DNA from 2 places in the Janthinobacterium sp. 1_2014MBL_MicDiv genome. Region 1 is predicted to be linked to the other one. Evidence: predicted binding sites of a transcription regulator. Region 1 holds the regulator's gene; the other holds the start of a gene.
What was found. Region 1 encodes FliA, which starts transcription of late flagellar genes. Its sites were predicted from a motif close to CTAAAGTTTNNNNNNNNNNNGCCGNTA; they were not measured.
Positions count from the first base shown of each region.

Region 2: YQ44_RS20860 (DUF5610 domain-containing protein) is a predicted target of FliA. The motif match lies at 4,720-4,746, and genes of this name have one in related genera.

Region 1 covers NZ_CP011319.1:1,038,085-1,045,639, reverse strand. Annotated here, with positions in the region: gene YQ44_RS04575 (S-layer protein) at 1-57, opposite strand, end outside; gene motD (flagellar motor protein MotD) at 329-1,099, opposite strand; gene YQ44_RS04565 (flagellar motor protein) at 1,105-1,851, opposite strand; gene YQ44_RS04560 (RNA polymerase sigma factor FliA) at 1,833-2,564, opposite strand; gene YQ44_RS04555 (MinD/ParA family ATP-binding protein) at 2,610-3,473, opposite strand; gene flhF (flagellar biosynthesis protein FlhF) at 3,466-4,779, opposite strand; gene flhA (flagellar biosynthesis protein FlhA) at 5,040-7,136, opposite strand; gene flhB (flagellar biosynthesis protein FlhB) at 7,133-7,555, opposite strand, start outside.
Region 2 covers NZ_CP011319.1:4,824,097-4,831,651, reverse strand. Annotated here, with positions in the region: gene YQ44_RS20890 (SDR family NAD(P)-dependent oxidoreductase) at 1-33, opposite strand, end outside; gene YQ44_RS20885 (TPM domain-containing protein) at 106-627, opposite strand; gene YQ44_RS20880 (TPM domain-containing protein) at 627-1,457, opposite strand; gene YQ44_RS20875 (LemA family protein) at 1,459-2,073, opposite strand; gene pyrF (orotidine-5'-phosphate decarboxylase) at 2,241-3,065, shown strand; gene sbcB (exodeoxyribonuclease I) at 3,201-4,649, opposite strand; gene YQ44_RS20860 (DUF5610 domain-containing protein) at 4,818-5,441, shown strand; gene YQ44_RS20855 (GGDEF domain-containing protein) at 5,494-6,459, opposite strand; gene YQ44_RS20850 (HPF/RaiA family ribosome-associated protein) at 6,722-7,099, opposite strand; gene YQ44_RS20845 (DUF1345 domain-containing protein) at 7,353-7,555, opposite strand, start outside.

The DNA of each region.
Region 1 (7,555 bases):
GGCGACGCTCAACAGGATGGCGATGGCCAAAGGAAGCAAGGTTCTGGAGTAAGACATGGGATTGACCTGGAAGCTGAAAAGAAGGGCGACAGCCTAGCAGTCCAGTATGACCAGCCCATGACACGCGCCAGGGCGCAAAGCCGCGCCGGCAGGAAGGCCAGGCTTAGCACACCTAACATAGAACACCTAACAACACCTGCTGCGCGTCGCGATTTGCGCCCGCCGATGCTCACTGCCTCGGCGGCCCCGTGCAAGGCACAGCTCCGCTTCTCGGGCCAACGGGGGCGCCGAGCCTCGCTGCCGCTCGCGACGGTTTTGTCAGGCCTTGTCAGTTGGCCGGCGGCGCCGTCGGTACTTCCGTCACCGTCTCGGGGATGCCCGAGAGGATGGTCACGGCGACGCGGCGGTTGCGCGCGCGCCCTTCCGGCGTGGCGTTCGGCGCCACGGGGATGTTGTCGGCGTGGCCGACGGCCGTCAGGCGCGTGGCTTGCACGCCGCTGGCGATGAACAGGCGCACCACGGCGCTGGCGCGCGCGGCCGACAGTTCCCAGTTCGAGGCGAAGTTCGAATTGCTGATCGGCTGCACATCGGTATGCCCTTCCACCTGCACGTCGTGCGTGTCGTCCTTGAGCAGCACGGCCACGGCGCGCAGGGCCTGGTCCGATTCCGGCGTCAGGCGCGCCGCGCCCGGGTCGAACAGCACGCTGGCGTTGATTTCCACGCTGACGCCGCGGCTCGTCTGCGTCACGCGCACCTTGCCTTCCTTGACCAGCGGCGCCAGGGTGGACGTCAGGTCCTGCGCCAGGCGCGTCATGTGCTCGCGCTCGCGGCGGATGGCTTCCGTGCGGCGCTTCAGGGCGGGATTCGGCAGCGGGATCGCCTGCGGCGCTTCCATGAGGATGGGCGGCGCGCCCTTGTCCAGGCTGAAGGCCTGGCCGATGGCGCTCTGGAAGACGCGGTACTTGCCTTCGTTGACTTGCGAAATCGCATACATGACGACGAAAAAGGCGAACAGCAGGGTGATGAAATCGGCGTACGAGATCAGCCAGCGGTCCTGGTTGTCCGGTTCCTCGTCATACTTCCTGCGCGCGCGCCGCATCATGGTCAGTGCTCGTGCAGGAGGCTGGCCACGCGCTCTTCGATGATGCGCGTATGGTCGCCCGTGGCGATGTCGTACAGCACGGCGGCCGTGATTTCATACTGCAGCACGCGGCGCGAAACGATGGCCTTGAGTTTATTTGCCACCGGCAGGAACAGCAGGTTGGCCAGGCCCACGCCATAGATGGTGGAGACGAACGCCACGGCGATTCCGCCGCCGAGCTTGCTGGGGTCGGTGAGGTTTTCCATCACGTGGATCAGGCCCAGCACGGCGCCCAGGATGCCGATCGTGGGCGAATAGCCGGCGGCAGATTCCCACACCTTGACGGCCTGGCGCTCGGCCATCTCGTAGGCGGAGATTTCCACGTCGAGCAGCTGGCGCAGCTTGTCGGGCGCGATGCCGTCGACGATCATGCGCAAACCCTTGGCGTTGAAGCGGTCGGCCGTGTTTTCCATCAGGCGCTCGAGGGCCAGCGGGCCGTCGCGGCGCGCCGTCAGGCTCCACTGCCCGATGTCGCGCGCCAGCGCGGCGCGCGTGTCCGAAGGCGGCAGGAACACCCAGCGCAGCATTTCCAGGCCGCGCACGAAGGTGCGCAAGCGCGTTTGCAGCAGCACGGCGCCGAAGGTGCCGATGACAACGATGGCGAAGGCGGCCGGCTGCAGCAGGGAGGCCATCTTGCCGCCCTCCAGTGCCTGGCCGACCAGGAGGCCCGCCAGCGCCAGCGCCAGCCCGATTACGCTGGACCAGTCCACGCCTGCTCCCTCAAGGTTGCGCGCAGGCGCGCGACGGCCTGGGTATGCAGCTGCGAGACGCGCGATTCCGATACGCCCATCACCGCGCCGATCTCCTTCAGGTTCAGTTCTTCTTCGTAGTACAGGCCCATGAGTATTTTCTCGCGTGGCGGCAGCGCGTCGATGGCATCGATCACGGATTGCCGGAAATCGGTATCGAGCAGGGACCGCAAGGGGTCGCTGTCCTCGTCCACGCAATGGCGGTCGAGGAAGCTGTCATTGCCGTCCGGGTCATGAAAATCTTCGTAGTACACCAGCTGGTGGCCGCCGCCGTCGCCCAGCATTTCCTGGTAGTCGGCCAGCGACATTTTCAGCAGTTTCGCCACTTCCGACTCCGTCGGCGGGTGGCCCAAGCGCTGCTGCAAAATGCTCATCGCCTCTTCGATCTTGCGCATGTTCTGGCGCATGCTGCGCGGCAGCCAGTCGCTGGTGCGCAGCTCGTCGAGCATGGCGCCGCGGATGCGCAGCACGGCATACGTCTCGAACTGCGCGCCATGCGTTTCCTCATAGCGGCTGATGGCGTCCAGCAGGCCGATCATGCCGGCCTGGATCAGGTCATCGACCTCGACCGAAGGCGGCAATTTCGCCTTCATATGGTGCGCCAGACGCTTCACCAGCGGGATATGCTCCGTCAGCAAATAGTCCTTGTTCGATTTCCCTTTGACCGTGTACATAGGCTGCTTATTGTTTTATCGTCTTATCTGGTGCTACGGTTGGATTCAGGCGCTGAAATGGTGTGCGCTCCCCGTCTGGTACAAGGTGGTGCCCAGCACCGGCGCCGCCGAACGGACCAGGCGCTCGGCCAGTCCGCGAAACGCCACCGAAGCTCCCGCCAGCGGAAACGCGTCGACCACGCTGCGGCCCAGGCGCGCGGCGCGGTGCAGGTATTCATCGGCCGGCACCGACCCCATCGACGTCAGTTTCACGGCCAGGTAGCGGCTCGCCGCCTGCGCCATATTATCGTATACCACTTTTGCCTCGGATTCGGAAGCGCCGGTGACAAGAATGCCGAACGGACGCCGTCCCAGCTCCTGGTTCAGTCGCTTGATCAGGCAATAGGCCGCCTTGATCGAATTGGCGCTGTTCGACACCTGCACCACGATGTCGGACGAGGCCATCAGCGGCACGGGGAAGCATGCGCCCTCCTCGGCCACCACGCCGTCGACCAGCACGATGCCGCTCTGGCGCGCCATCACTTCGAAGGTCTTGCCCAGGCGGCGCGTGTCTTCGTCGCCCGCATAGTCGCTGCTGTCCATCAGGTGGTTGCGCGCGCCCAGGTGGGCCACGCCGAAGCCCTGCGGCACCTGGTGGATCACCTGGTTCAGGCCGCACTGCTGGCGCGCCACGTCGAGCAGGCTGGCGCCGTGCGCCAGTCCCAGGCGCGAAGCGACGCCGTCGCTGCCGCCGCTGGCGTCGACCAGCAGCACTTCATTGCCGCCATACGCGAGCGAAGCGCCCAGGTTGACCAGCATGGCGCCCTTGTCGTCCTGCGGCGTGGCCGACAGGAACGTCATGACGCGCGGCTGCGGGCCGGCCAGCATGCGGCGCAGGCCTTCGGCCTGGTCGAAATCGAAATTAGCCAAGGTGCACCCCGCGCGCTTCATTGTTGCGGGCGGCGGCCTGCGCCATCAGCAGCGGCAGTTCGGCATCGGAAAACTGCGTCGCCGCCGTATCGCGCTTGAGCTTGAAGGCGCGGTCGATCAGGTAGGCGCGGTCGGCCAGGTGCAGGTCTTCCGGCACGCGCTGGCCGTTCGACACATAAAACAGGTTCAGCTTCTGGCGGATCACCACGTCGAGTACATTGCCGATCGACGCCGCTTCATCGAGCTTGGTCATGATGCAGCCGGCCAGGCCGCTGCCCTGGTAGGCGCGCACCACTTCATTGAGCGTTTCCTGCGTTGCCGTCGAATTCAGGCACAGCAGGCGCTTGACGTCGGCACCGGCGCCCGACAGCATGGCCACCTGCTCCGTCACCATCTGGTCGCGCTGGCTCACGCCCACCGTGTCGATCAGCACCGTGTGCTTGTTCTTCAATTCCTTCAGGGCGATGCGCAAGTCGGCCTCGTCCTTCACCGAGTGCACCATCACGCCGAGGATCTTGCCGTAGATGCGCAGCTGTTCGTGCGCGCCGATACGGTAGGCGTCCGTGGTGATCAGGGCCAGCTTTTCCGGGCCGTGGCGCATCACGCAGCGCGCCGCCAGCTTGGCCGTGCTGGTGGTCTTGCCGACGCCGGTCGGGCCCACCAGCGCGAATACGCCGCCCTGCTCGAGCATGGCGTCTTCATTGGCGACAGTATTCAGGTTACGGCTGAGCACGGTCTTGATCCAGCGCATGCTTTGCGCGCCGTCCAGGCCGGCGGGCAGCTTGTCGATCAGGTAGCGCGCCAGGCTGGCCGAGAAGCCGGCCGCCAGCATTTCGCGCAGCACGACGGCTTTTTGCGGCTCGCGCTGCTGCGTCGAACCCCACGAGATTTCCGCCAGCTGGGTTTCCATCATGCCGCGCATGGCGCGGATTTCATTCATCATGCCGCTCATCTCGGCGGCGGCGTTTTCTTTGACGTGCGCCAGCGCGCTGGCCATCATCTGCTGCATGCGGGCCATGTCCACTGGCTCGGACGATGCCTGGCGCGGCGCGGCCGGGCGCTGGGCCGGGGCGGCCGCGCGCTGCGGCGTGGCGAACTGGGTCTGCAACTGGGGACGCGGCTGGGCCATTTCCGAGGCGGCCGGCGGCGATGCCAGCGAGGCGGCATCGTCATTGGCCAGCGCGAGGATTTCCACCACGCCATCGGCCTGGCGGTTCGACAGGATCACGGCATCGGGGCCGAGCGCTTCGCGCACCTTGCGCAGCGCATCGCGCGACGAGGCGCCCGTAAATTTCTTCACATTCATGGCCGGCCTCCCGAGGCGGGGGTGGCGCAGTACTGGCTGAACGGTGTGACCATCATCGACTCCTGTTGCTTGAGTGCTGTCTTCCACATGGACACAGATCACTCGGACAGTTTCCATTATTAGCGATGCACTGGGGAAATGATCGAAGGAACAGGACGGGAAAGTACCCGTTATTCAGTTTGCCGTGAGGAAATTGAGGTGCGGCAAGTAAAAAACGGGGCCGTTCGCGCCGGAACGGCCCCGCCTTGCTTATCAGGCAACTACTGCGCGCCCACCAGGCTGGTGACGCGGATGGTCTTGGTTTCCGGCACTTCCGCATGCGACAGCACCTTCAGCTGCGGCAGGGCGCGGCGCAGGAAGCGCGACAGCAGCGCGCGCAGCGGCGCCGGCACCAGCAGCACGGGCGTCAGGCCCAGCGCTTCCTGCTGCTGCGCGGCCAGGCCCGCCTGGTGGGCGATGGTGTCGGCCAGGCCAGGCTCGATGCCCGCGCCATCGCCGCCATTGCCCATCGCCTGCATCAGCAGGCGCTCGAGGCGGCTGTCGAGCGTCATCACGGACAGTTCGGCCGCGCCGGGGAACAGTTGCTGCACGATGGCGCGGCCCAGGGCCACGCGCACCAGCGCCGTCAGGTCGTTCGGATCCTGCGTGTGCACCGTGTGCTCGGCCAGGGTTTCGATGATGGTGCGCATGTCGCGGATGTGCACGCCTTCCATCAGCAGGTTCTGCAGCACTTTTTGCAGCGTCGACAGCGACAGCATCTTCGGCACCAGGTCCTCCACCAGGCGCGGCGCATCCTTGCCCAGGTGGTCGAGCAGCGCCTGCACTTCCGCGCGGCCCAGCAATTCGGAAGCGTGCGAGGTGATCAGGTGGTTCAGGTGCGTGGCCACCACGGTGCCCGCATCGACCACCGTGTAGCCCATCGACTGCGCCTGGTCGCGCAGGCTGGCCTCGATCCACGTGGCCGGCAAGCCGAAGGCCGGGTCCGTCGTGGACAGGCCGGGCAAGGTGCCGCTGGCCATGCCGGGGTTGATCGCCAGGAACTGGCCATTGAATGCTTCGCCAACCCCCACTTCCACGCCCTTGAGCGTGATGCGGTAGGCCGACGGTTTCAATTCCAGATTGTCGCGGATATGCACGGGCGGTGCCAAAAAGCCCACTTCCTGGGCGAATTTCTTGCGGATGCCTTTGATGCGCTTGAGCAATTCGCCGCCCTGCGTCTTGTCGACCAGCGGAATCAGGCGGTAGCCCACTTCCAGGCCCAGGGTATCGACGGGCATGATGTCTTGCCAGCTGGCCTCTTCCTGCTCGGGCGCCACCGTGGCTTGCTGCACCTCGGCCGGCTTTTCGGCCGCCTCTTTCGCCTGCGTGCGCTTCTTGCTGATCAGATACGCGGAACCGGCCAGCAGGGACGCCAGCAGGATGAAGACCATGTTCGGCATGCCGGGAATCAAGCCCATGCCGCCGATGATGCCGGCCGTGATGTACAGCACTTGCGGTTTCGCAAACAATTGCCCCACCAGCTGGGTACCGATGTCCTGCTCGCTGGCCACGCGCGAGACGACGATACCGGCCGCCGTGGAAATGATCAGCGAAGGAATCTGCGCCACCAGGCCGTCACCGATGGCCAGCAGGGTGTAGTTCTTGAGCGCATCGGCAAAGCCCATGTCGTGCTGCAGCAAGCCCACCAGCAAGCCGCCGACGATATTGATGACGGTGACCATGATGCCGGCGATGGCGTCGCCGCGCACGTATTTGCTGGCACCGTCCATGGCGCCATAGAATTCCGCTTCCTGCGCCACTTCCGTGCGGCGGCGGCGCGCCTCGTCTTCGCCGATCAGGCCGGCATTCAGGTCGGCGTCGATGGCCATCTGTTTACCCGGCATGGCGTCCAGCGCGAAGCGGGCGCCCACCTCGGCGATACGGCCCGCACCCTTGGTGACGACGGTAAAGTTGATGATGGTCAAAATAATGAAGACCACGATACCGACCGTGTAATTACCGCCAATCAAGAAGTGACCGAACGCTTCGATCACCTTGCCGGCCGCGTCGGCGCCCGTATGGCCTTCCGTCAGCACCACGCGCGTGGACGCCACGTTCAGCGACAGGCGCAGCATGGTCGACACGAGCAGGATGGTCGGGAAGGCCATGAAGTCGAGCGGCTTGACCGTGTACAGCGCCGTCAGCAGCACGATGATGGACAGCGCGATGTTGAAACTGAAGAAGATGTCGAGGATGAAGGCGGGCAGCGGCAGCACCATCATCGCCAGCAGCATGATGATGATGATCGGCGCGGCGAGGCCCTTGCTGGCGTTGCCTTTCAATCCGCTCAACCAGGCTGGCATGGTCAAACCGTTCATGGTGCACTTCCTTTATTCTTGTCTGCCGCGTCTGCTGCGGGCGGTGTCTGCGATGCGGGGTTCTGCGGGTCGAGCTCGGGCGGCACATCCAGTTTCTTCGGCTTGTCGGGACGCTCGCCCTGGCCCTTGCCGTAGCTGCGCAGCTGGAACACATACGCCAGCACCTCGGCCACGGCGCCGTACAGCGCTTCGGGTATCTCGTCGCCGATCTCCGTGTGCTTGTACAGCGCACGCGCCAGGGCCGGCGCTTCCAGGATGGCGACCTTGTGCTCGCCGGCCAGTTCGCGGATCTTCGCCGCCACCTCGTCGATGCCCTTGGCCACCACCTGCGGCGCGCCGCGCGAATTCTCGCCGTATTTCAGCGCCACCGCATAGTGCGTCGGGTTGGTCACCACCACGTCGGCCGTCGGCACGTCGGC
Region 2 (7,555 bases), 2.7 Mb from region 1:
CGTGACGATGGCGGTTTTATTGATCAGTTTCATGTGTTCTCCTCGGCGGGTGGGGCGCGCTGCCATTGTGCGCGGCAATGGCAGATTCTAATCCCTGCCCGCCATTCAGAGGAGGATGGGTTCGTTCGGCAACTGGTTGCCGCGCGTGCCATTGGCGGGGAAGTGGCTTTGCAGCAAGCTGTTTAGCTGCTGCAAGGCATCCAGGGTGCTGTCGTGGTAGTTGCCATCCTTAAACCCTTTGGTCATGGTGCGGCACACAGCTTGCCACTGCTCCGGCGTGACGCGGCGGCCCACGTTGCGGTCGGCCACGATATCGACCTGGTGTTCGGCCAGGTTGATGTAGATCAGCACGCCCACATTATCTTCCGTGTCCCATACGCCATACTGGGCGAACAGTTCGCGCGCCCGTTCGCGGTTGCTCACGCCCTGGTACGCCATGCCCGGTGTGAGGGCCGCCTCGACGATCAGCCGCACTTCCGCCTGGTGCATCTGTTCACCGTCGGCGATGGCCGTCTCGATGGCTTGCAAGGTGCTTTCCGGGAAAGCCTGGCGTCCCGTGGCCGGCGTGCCCCGCAAATGCTTCAAGGCGCGCCCGCAGCGCTGTCCGAATGTCAGTTGTTTCGTCATTACCAATCTCCCGAGGCGCCGCCGCCGTCAAAACCGCCGCCGCCGCCACCGAAACCACCGCCGCCCCCGCCACCGCCAAAACCGCCGCCGCCGAAGCCGCCACCGCCGCGGTTGTTCAGCGCCTGGCTGAGGATGCTGCCCAGCACGACGCCGGTGGCGCCGCTGGACCAGTTGCTGCCGCGCTGCAGCCGCGTCGGTCCTCCGCGCGAGCGGAACAGGGTCAGCACGACGAGGAAGCCGAAGAACAGCAGCGGCAGCCAGAAGGTCAGGCCGCCCGCTTCCACCGTGCGCGGCGCCTGCTGCTGGGCAGGCGCGGGAAATTGCTCCTGGTTCAGCAAGGTGGCTATCGCGCCGATGCCGGCCACCAGGCCGCCGTAATAGTCATCCTGCTTGAAATGCGGCGCGATGACATCCTGCAGGATGCGTTTCGATTGCGCATCCGTCAGCACGCCCTGCACGCCGCGGCCCGCCTCGATGCGCAGGCGGCGCAGGGCGGACGGGTTGTCCTTCGCCACCATCAGCAGCACGCCGTCGTCGACGCCCTTGCGGCCCAGCTTCCACGCATCCGTCACGCGGATGCTGTATTGCTCGATCGCTTCCGGCGCCGTGCTCTTGACCAGCAGCACGGCGATCTGGCTGCCCGTCTTGGCTTCGTAATCGGCCAGCACGGCTTCCAGCGCCGCGTTTTGCTTGGCGTCCAGCATGCCGGCGTCGTCCGTCACGCGCGCCGCCAGCGGCGGCACGGGCACGAGCTCCTGCGCGCTGGCGGGCAGGCTGGTGCACAGCAGCAGCGCTGTCGCCAGCGCCACCAGATAAGACCAGGCTTTCATCTTATTTGCCGAAATCGACGGTTGGCGCGGTCGAGATGGCCTTCTCATTTTCCACCGTGAACGATGGTTTGACCTTGTAGCCGAAGACCATGGCCGTCAGGTTGTTCGGGAAGCTGCGCGCATGCACGTTGTAGTCTTGCACGGCGGTAATGTAACGCTGGCGCGCCACGGTGATGCGGTTTTCCGTGCCTTCCAGCTGCGACTGCAAGTCGCGGAAGCTGGTGTCGGCCTTCAAGTCCGGGTATTTCTCGGACACCACCATCAGGCGCGACAGGGCAGACGACAGTTGCCCCTGCACTTGCTGGAACTTTTCAAACGCGGCCGGATCGTTCAGTACTTCCGGCGTGATCTGGAAACTGGTGGCGGCGGCGCGCGCCTTGGTCACCGCTTCCAGCGTCTCCCGTTCGTGCGTGGCATAGCCCTTGACGGTGTTCACCAGGTTGGGGATCAGGTCGGCGCGGCGCTGGTACTGGTTGACCACTTCGCCCCAGGCGGCCTTGGTTGCCTCGTCCTTGCTCTGGAAGTCGTTGTAGCCGCAGCCCGTCAGGACGCCGGCCAGGACGGTGACGCTCAGCGCCAGGCGCAGCCATTTGGTGAATTGATTGGTGATTTGCATGATGGGTTCCGTGCGTAAAGGGGAGGTGAGGCAAATATACCTGAAACGGCACAAGATGTTGGTTTAATAAGCGCTCCAGACCGCTTCGGCGCGGGCGCGGACTGCCGTGGCAAGCCCGCGCCGCGTTACAATACGGGGTTTGCAACTGAATATAGAGAAGGTGTGCCGTGAATTTCATCAATAAATTATCCGCCGCGTGGACGGCCAATAATTCCCTGCTGTGCGTGGGACTGGACCCCGACCTGGCGAAACTGCCGGCCGAATTGCGCGACTTGCCCGATGGAATCACCACCTTTTGCACGCGCATCATCGATGTCACGGCCGACCTGGCCTGCGCCTTCAAGCCGCAGATCGCGTATTTCGGCGCGCTGGGCGCGGAAAAACAGCTGGAAGACATTTGCCGCTACGTGCGCGAGAATTACCCGCACATCCCGCTGATCCTCGACGCGAAACGGGGCGACATCGGCGCCACAGCCACGCAATACGCGCGCGAAGCGTTCGAGCGCTACGGCGCCGACGCCGTCACCGTGAACCCCTACATGGGCGAGGATTCGCTCGACCCCTACCTGGCGTGGAGCGACCGCGGCGTGATCATCCTGTGCCGCACCTCGAACCCGGGCGGCTCGGACTTGCAATTCCTCGATACGGACGGCGTGCCGCTGTACCAGCGCGTGGCGCGCCTGGTGGCCGAGAAATGGAACAAGAACGGCCAGTGCGCGCTCGTCGTCGGCGCCACCTTCCCGGAGGAACTGGCACAGGTGCGCGCCATCGTCGGCGACATGCCTTTATTGGTGCCCGGCATCGGCGCCCAGGGCGGCGACATCGCCGCCACCGTCGGCGCGGGCCAGACGGCCAATGGCATGGGCATGATGATCAGCTCCTCGCGCGCCATCATCTACGCCACGCCGCAGGCTGGCGAAGACTTCGCCGATGCGGCGCGCCGCGTGGCGATTGAAACGCGCGATGCGATCAATGCCCATCGTTCGGTTTAAGTTGCATCCATAAAAAATGCCGGGCTAGCCCGGCATTTTTGATTGGCAGGTCGGCTTGGCCGCATGGCGTAAGCCGACATGGGTCGTCGTCGGCACTTGTCGGATTACGCTTCGCTAATCCGACCTGCCCGGGTTTCAGTCGCGCATGGGCGCGACCATCTCCGCATAGTCGTACAACTCTCCCAGAATTTCCTCCCCCCGCTCATCCACGGATTCCGACAGTACGTCGATTTCCGTAAACAGCATTTCGATGGTGCGGGCGCCGCCGTCGCCGTCGAACAGGCGGGCGGCGCGGTGCTGTTCCCAGCGCAGGCTTTCCGCTTCGCTCAGGGTGTGCGGGAAATTGCGGGCGCGGTAGCGGAACAGCAGTTCCTGCAGGCGCTCGTCGGCAAACGAGGGACGTGCCGTGGCCAGCTTGGCCGGCGTTTCGCGGCGCAGCGACTCGAGCAGGCGGCGGTCGTCGTTGCTGACGAAACCATTGTACAAATCTTCATCCACGTCCAGCGCGGTATTCGCTCCCGGACGCTGGAACACTTCGGCCCAGATGGCGTCCATGTTCGGCGCCGTGGCGGCGAATTGCGCGTTGATCTTCGCGGCGTCCACGTCGATGCCCCATTGCGCGGCCATGGCAGGCGACAGGGTCTTCAAATTACCGACCAGCATGGGCGACTTGTTCAGGTGTACGCTTTTCACGGGCAGGCGCGTCATGCCTTCGGGCATGGCGTCCTTGCGCGTAAACAGGCGCGTGCGGATGGTGTCCGCATCCAGGCTGAACAGTTCGCGCGGGTCGTACTGGCAATCCCACACGAGGATTTCATTTTTGTTGCTCGGATGCGTGGCCAGCGGCCAGACGACGCCCAAACAGCCCCGTTCGGCCGGGAACATGCCCGACACGTGCAGGAAGGGCTGGCGCTCGCTGGCGGCCAGGTGCATGCCCATTTCGCTGGCGACCTTGTCCTTCTTGTGCAGGGCCAGGCAGAATTCGAACAGTTTCGGCTGTTTTTCCCTGATCAGGCGCGCCAGGGCGATGGTGGCGCGCACGTCCGAGAGCGCATCATGCGCCGCTTCGTGGACGAGGCCATTGGCCTTGCTCAGGTGTTCCAGCTTGAAGCTGGTCTGGCCATCGTCGCGCTTCGGCCATTCGATGCCTTCCGGACGCAGCGCGTGCGTCATGCGCACGACGTCGAGGATGTCCCAGCGGCCGCAATGGTTCTTCCATTCGCGCGCATACGGGTCGATCAGGTTGCGCCAGAACAGGAAACGCGTCACTTCATCGTCGAAACGGATGGTGTTGTAGCCCACGCCGATGGTGCCCGGCTCGGAAAAAGCCGCTTCGATGGTGGCGGCGAACTGGTGCTCGGGCACGCCCAGTTGCAGGCATTGCTGCGGCGTGATGCCCGTGATCAGGCACGACTGTGGGTCGGGCAGGAAATCATTGGCAGGCTGGCAATACAGCATGATGGGTTCGCCGATCTCGTTGAGTTCGGCATCCGTGCGGATAGCGGCGAACTGGGCCGGGCGGTCGCGGCGCGGCTGGACGCCAAAGGTTTCGTAGTCGTGCCAAAGGAAAGTCTGCTTAGTCATTGATGGTCGTTGCTTATCGTGTGCTGATGGGTTGCTGAATGTTTTGTCCGGGCCGCTCAAGGCGTCATCGCTACAGTTTTCTGAAAACCTGCCGATACTACACGAGAGGATAGTCACCGTTGCGGTTTTCGCATGGTGTCATACATTGCCCGTTCAAGGAGGCCTATCGTGTCAATTCCCATCGCCGCAGGCGGCAATTCCGCCGCTTCCGTGAGTTCCATCAGTACTGGCGTTGCCGGCAAGGACGATAAAGTCCAGCAAAAGGACGCCAGCAAGACGGAAATGAGCGTTAACGACCGTACGAAGCTGCAATTGAACGCATCCATCATGCAGGCATCGCTGAACGTGTCGATCGGCGCGCAGAACGATCCGCTGGCGCTGGTCTACAAATCGGCCATCACCAGCATCAATGAAGCGTTGCAGGGACAGTACGGCGACGACGCGATCCAGAACGCGGTCTCGCAGGACAATAGCGCCGAAGCGACGGCGAGCCGTATTGTATCGCTGTCGACGGGATTTTTTGACGCATTCAAGAAGCAGAATCCCGAGCTGGACGACGATGCCGCCCTGAGCAAGTTCATGGACACCATCAGTGGCGGCATGGAAAAAGGCTTCAAGGAGGCGCGCGACATCCTCGAGGGCTTGAAGGTGCTCGGCGGCGATATCGCCAGCAATATCGACAAGACCTATGCGCTGGTGCAGAAGGGCTATGCGGACTTCATCGCCGCGCACGGCAGCAAGAAGGATGACGCCGCCGCACCGGCCAAGCCGGCCGACAGCAAGGCGGCCTGAGACGATTGACGTCAGGCGCCCGAGAACATGTGCAGGCGCCATGGACGCTGCATCAGGTGCTTACTCTATTGCGGCCAGCCGCCTTGGCACGGTACAGGGCCGCATCGGCCGCCGCGATCAGGCCATGGTCGTCCTGCTCCCGGGCCAGGCTGGCCACGCCGAACGAGCCCGTGATGTGCGGCAGCGGGCTGCGCATGTCGTTGAAGATGATGGCTTGCTGCATGCGTTCGCACAGGCGCTGAGCCACGCGCAGGGCCACGTTTTCATTGGTATCGGGCAAGATCACCATCAATTCCTCGCCGCCGTAGCGCACGGCAAAATCCGTCGGTCGCAGGGCCGCGCCCAGCACTTGCGCGGCGATGCGCAGGGCCTGGTCGCCCGCCTGGTGGCCGTGCGTGTCGTTGAAGCGCTTGAAATGGTCGAGGTCGATCATGATCAGCGACAGCGGCGCGCCGCTGCCGTGGGCCGTGACGATCATATTCGGCAGCAAGTCCGTCAGCCAGGCGCGGTTGTACAGGCCCGTCAGGCTGTCGACCATCGATAGCTGGCGGTAGAATTCGCCCAGTTTCTGCCGGCGGCGCAGCAGGGCGTTGGCGGCGCGGATGCGGAAGGACAGCAGGCGCAGCAGGTTGCGCGCCAGGCCGTTCGACTGCTCGATCAATTCCCAGACGATGGCCGCGTCGATCACCAGCAAGTCGGTTTCTTCCAGTGCGGAAATAGCGGCCAGGTTGCTCGCTTCGTCGAGCACCGATTGTTCGCCCACGCTTTCGCCGGGCAAGACCTTGCTGACGGTGCCGTCATCCATGCCCGTATGGGTGTCGGCGGCCACGGCCAGCGAGCCGCGCAGGACGATGTACAGGCTGGCGCCGCGCGTGTCGGTAATGGCTTCGCCCGCTTCGAGGCGCATGACGGGGCAGGGGGCCAGCATGGCGGTCGTCCGGCTGTCCGCCCCATCGCGAAATAGCTGTAAATCGCCGATGTTGCAGCCTGAAGCGCCAAAGTTACCGATCTGTTCCACAATCATACTTTCAAAAAGCCGGCGCCCGCGAGCAACGTGCCGGTATCTTCATGATAGCGTAAAGCTGCCCCGGCCGTAACGGCAAAGGCTTGCTTGAGGTCACTTACTGTGAGAAATACGACAATTATTTCATTGTCGCGTTAATAAGCTGAAATGCTTGTGGTTTTGATAGCGTTGTTGCCGCTGGCGAAACGGTGCGCCCGATGTGCAAAGGCAGCCTTGAACGGCTGCCTTGGTCTCTGGCAAAACTGCGGGTGGGGAATTACTCGGCCGCTTCTTCGACTTCCGTCGTATCGATCACGGCATTCTTGCCGGTGGCGTGGCGCTTGCTGTCTTGCAGGCGGCCCAGGGCGCTATCGATGGCGCGTTTCAGCTTGTCGGTGGCGCCGGCAACGGCTTGGTGCACGGTGGCGTTTTGTTCAGTGACGGCAATTGGTTGGTAGCCGGCAACGCGTGCTTCCATGACGCAGCGGATATCGTCCGCGCCGCCTTTCGGGCCGTTCGTATCGCTGAGGTGGACTTCGATGCGGGTCAGGTTGTCGCGGAAGCGGTTCAGTGCGGCTTCCAGTACGGATTGCACATGTTCGTTCAGTCCAGCGGTGTTGGCGATGGTGCTGTCGGTATGAATATTGATTTGCATATGCTTACTCCTGTCAATTCAAAAAAAACCCATCTCAGGCGCCATGCACGGCAGCGGTGCTGCTCGCTGCCAGGGCGCGTCGGCGCCTGGTTCTTGCCTCATACACATGACCTCGTGTATGTAACTTATCTTACTCCAGTTTCTACAATTTCAAGGGGTTTGCACGATTAAGATGGGCTTAACCCTACAGCCAGATCAAGTTTCCTCAAGGAATTTTTTGCGGCCCGTCGCCAGTCCCGCCCTGACGCCGTCTTCAGCCGTTAATCAGGCCGGCAGCGATATTGATGGACAGGCCCAGCACGACCAGATTGAAGAAAAAGCTCAGCACGGATTGTCCCAGCACGATTTGCCGCATCATGCGCGTCTGCACGGACACGTCCGACGTTTGCACGGCCACGGCGATGGTGAACGAGAAATACAGGAAGTCCCAGTAATCGGGGTCGGGCTCGTCGTCGG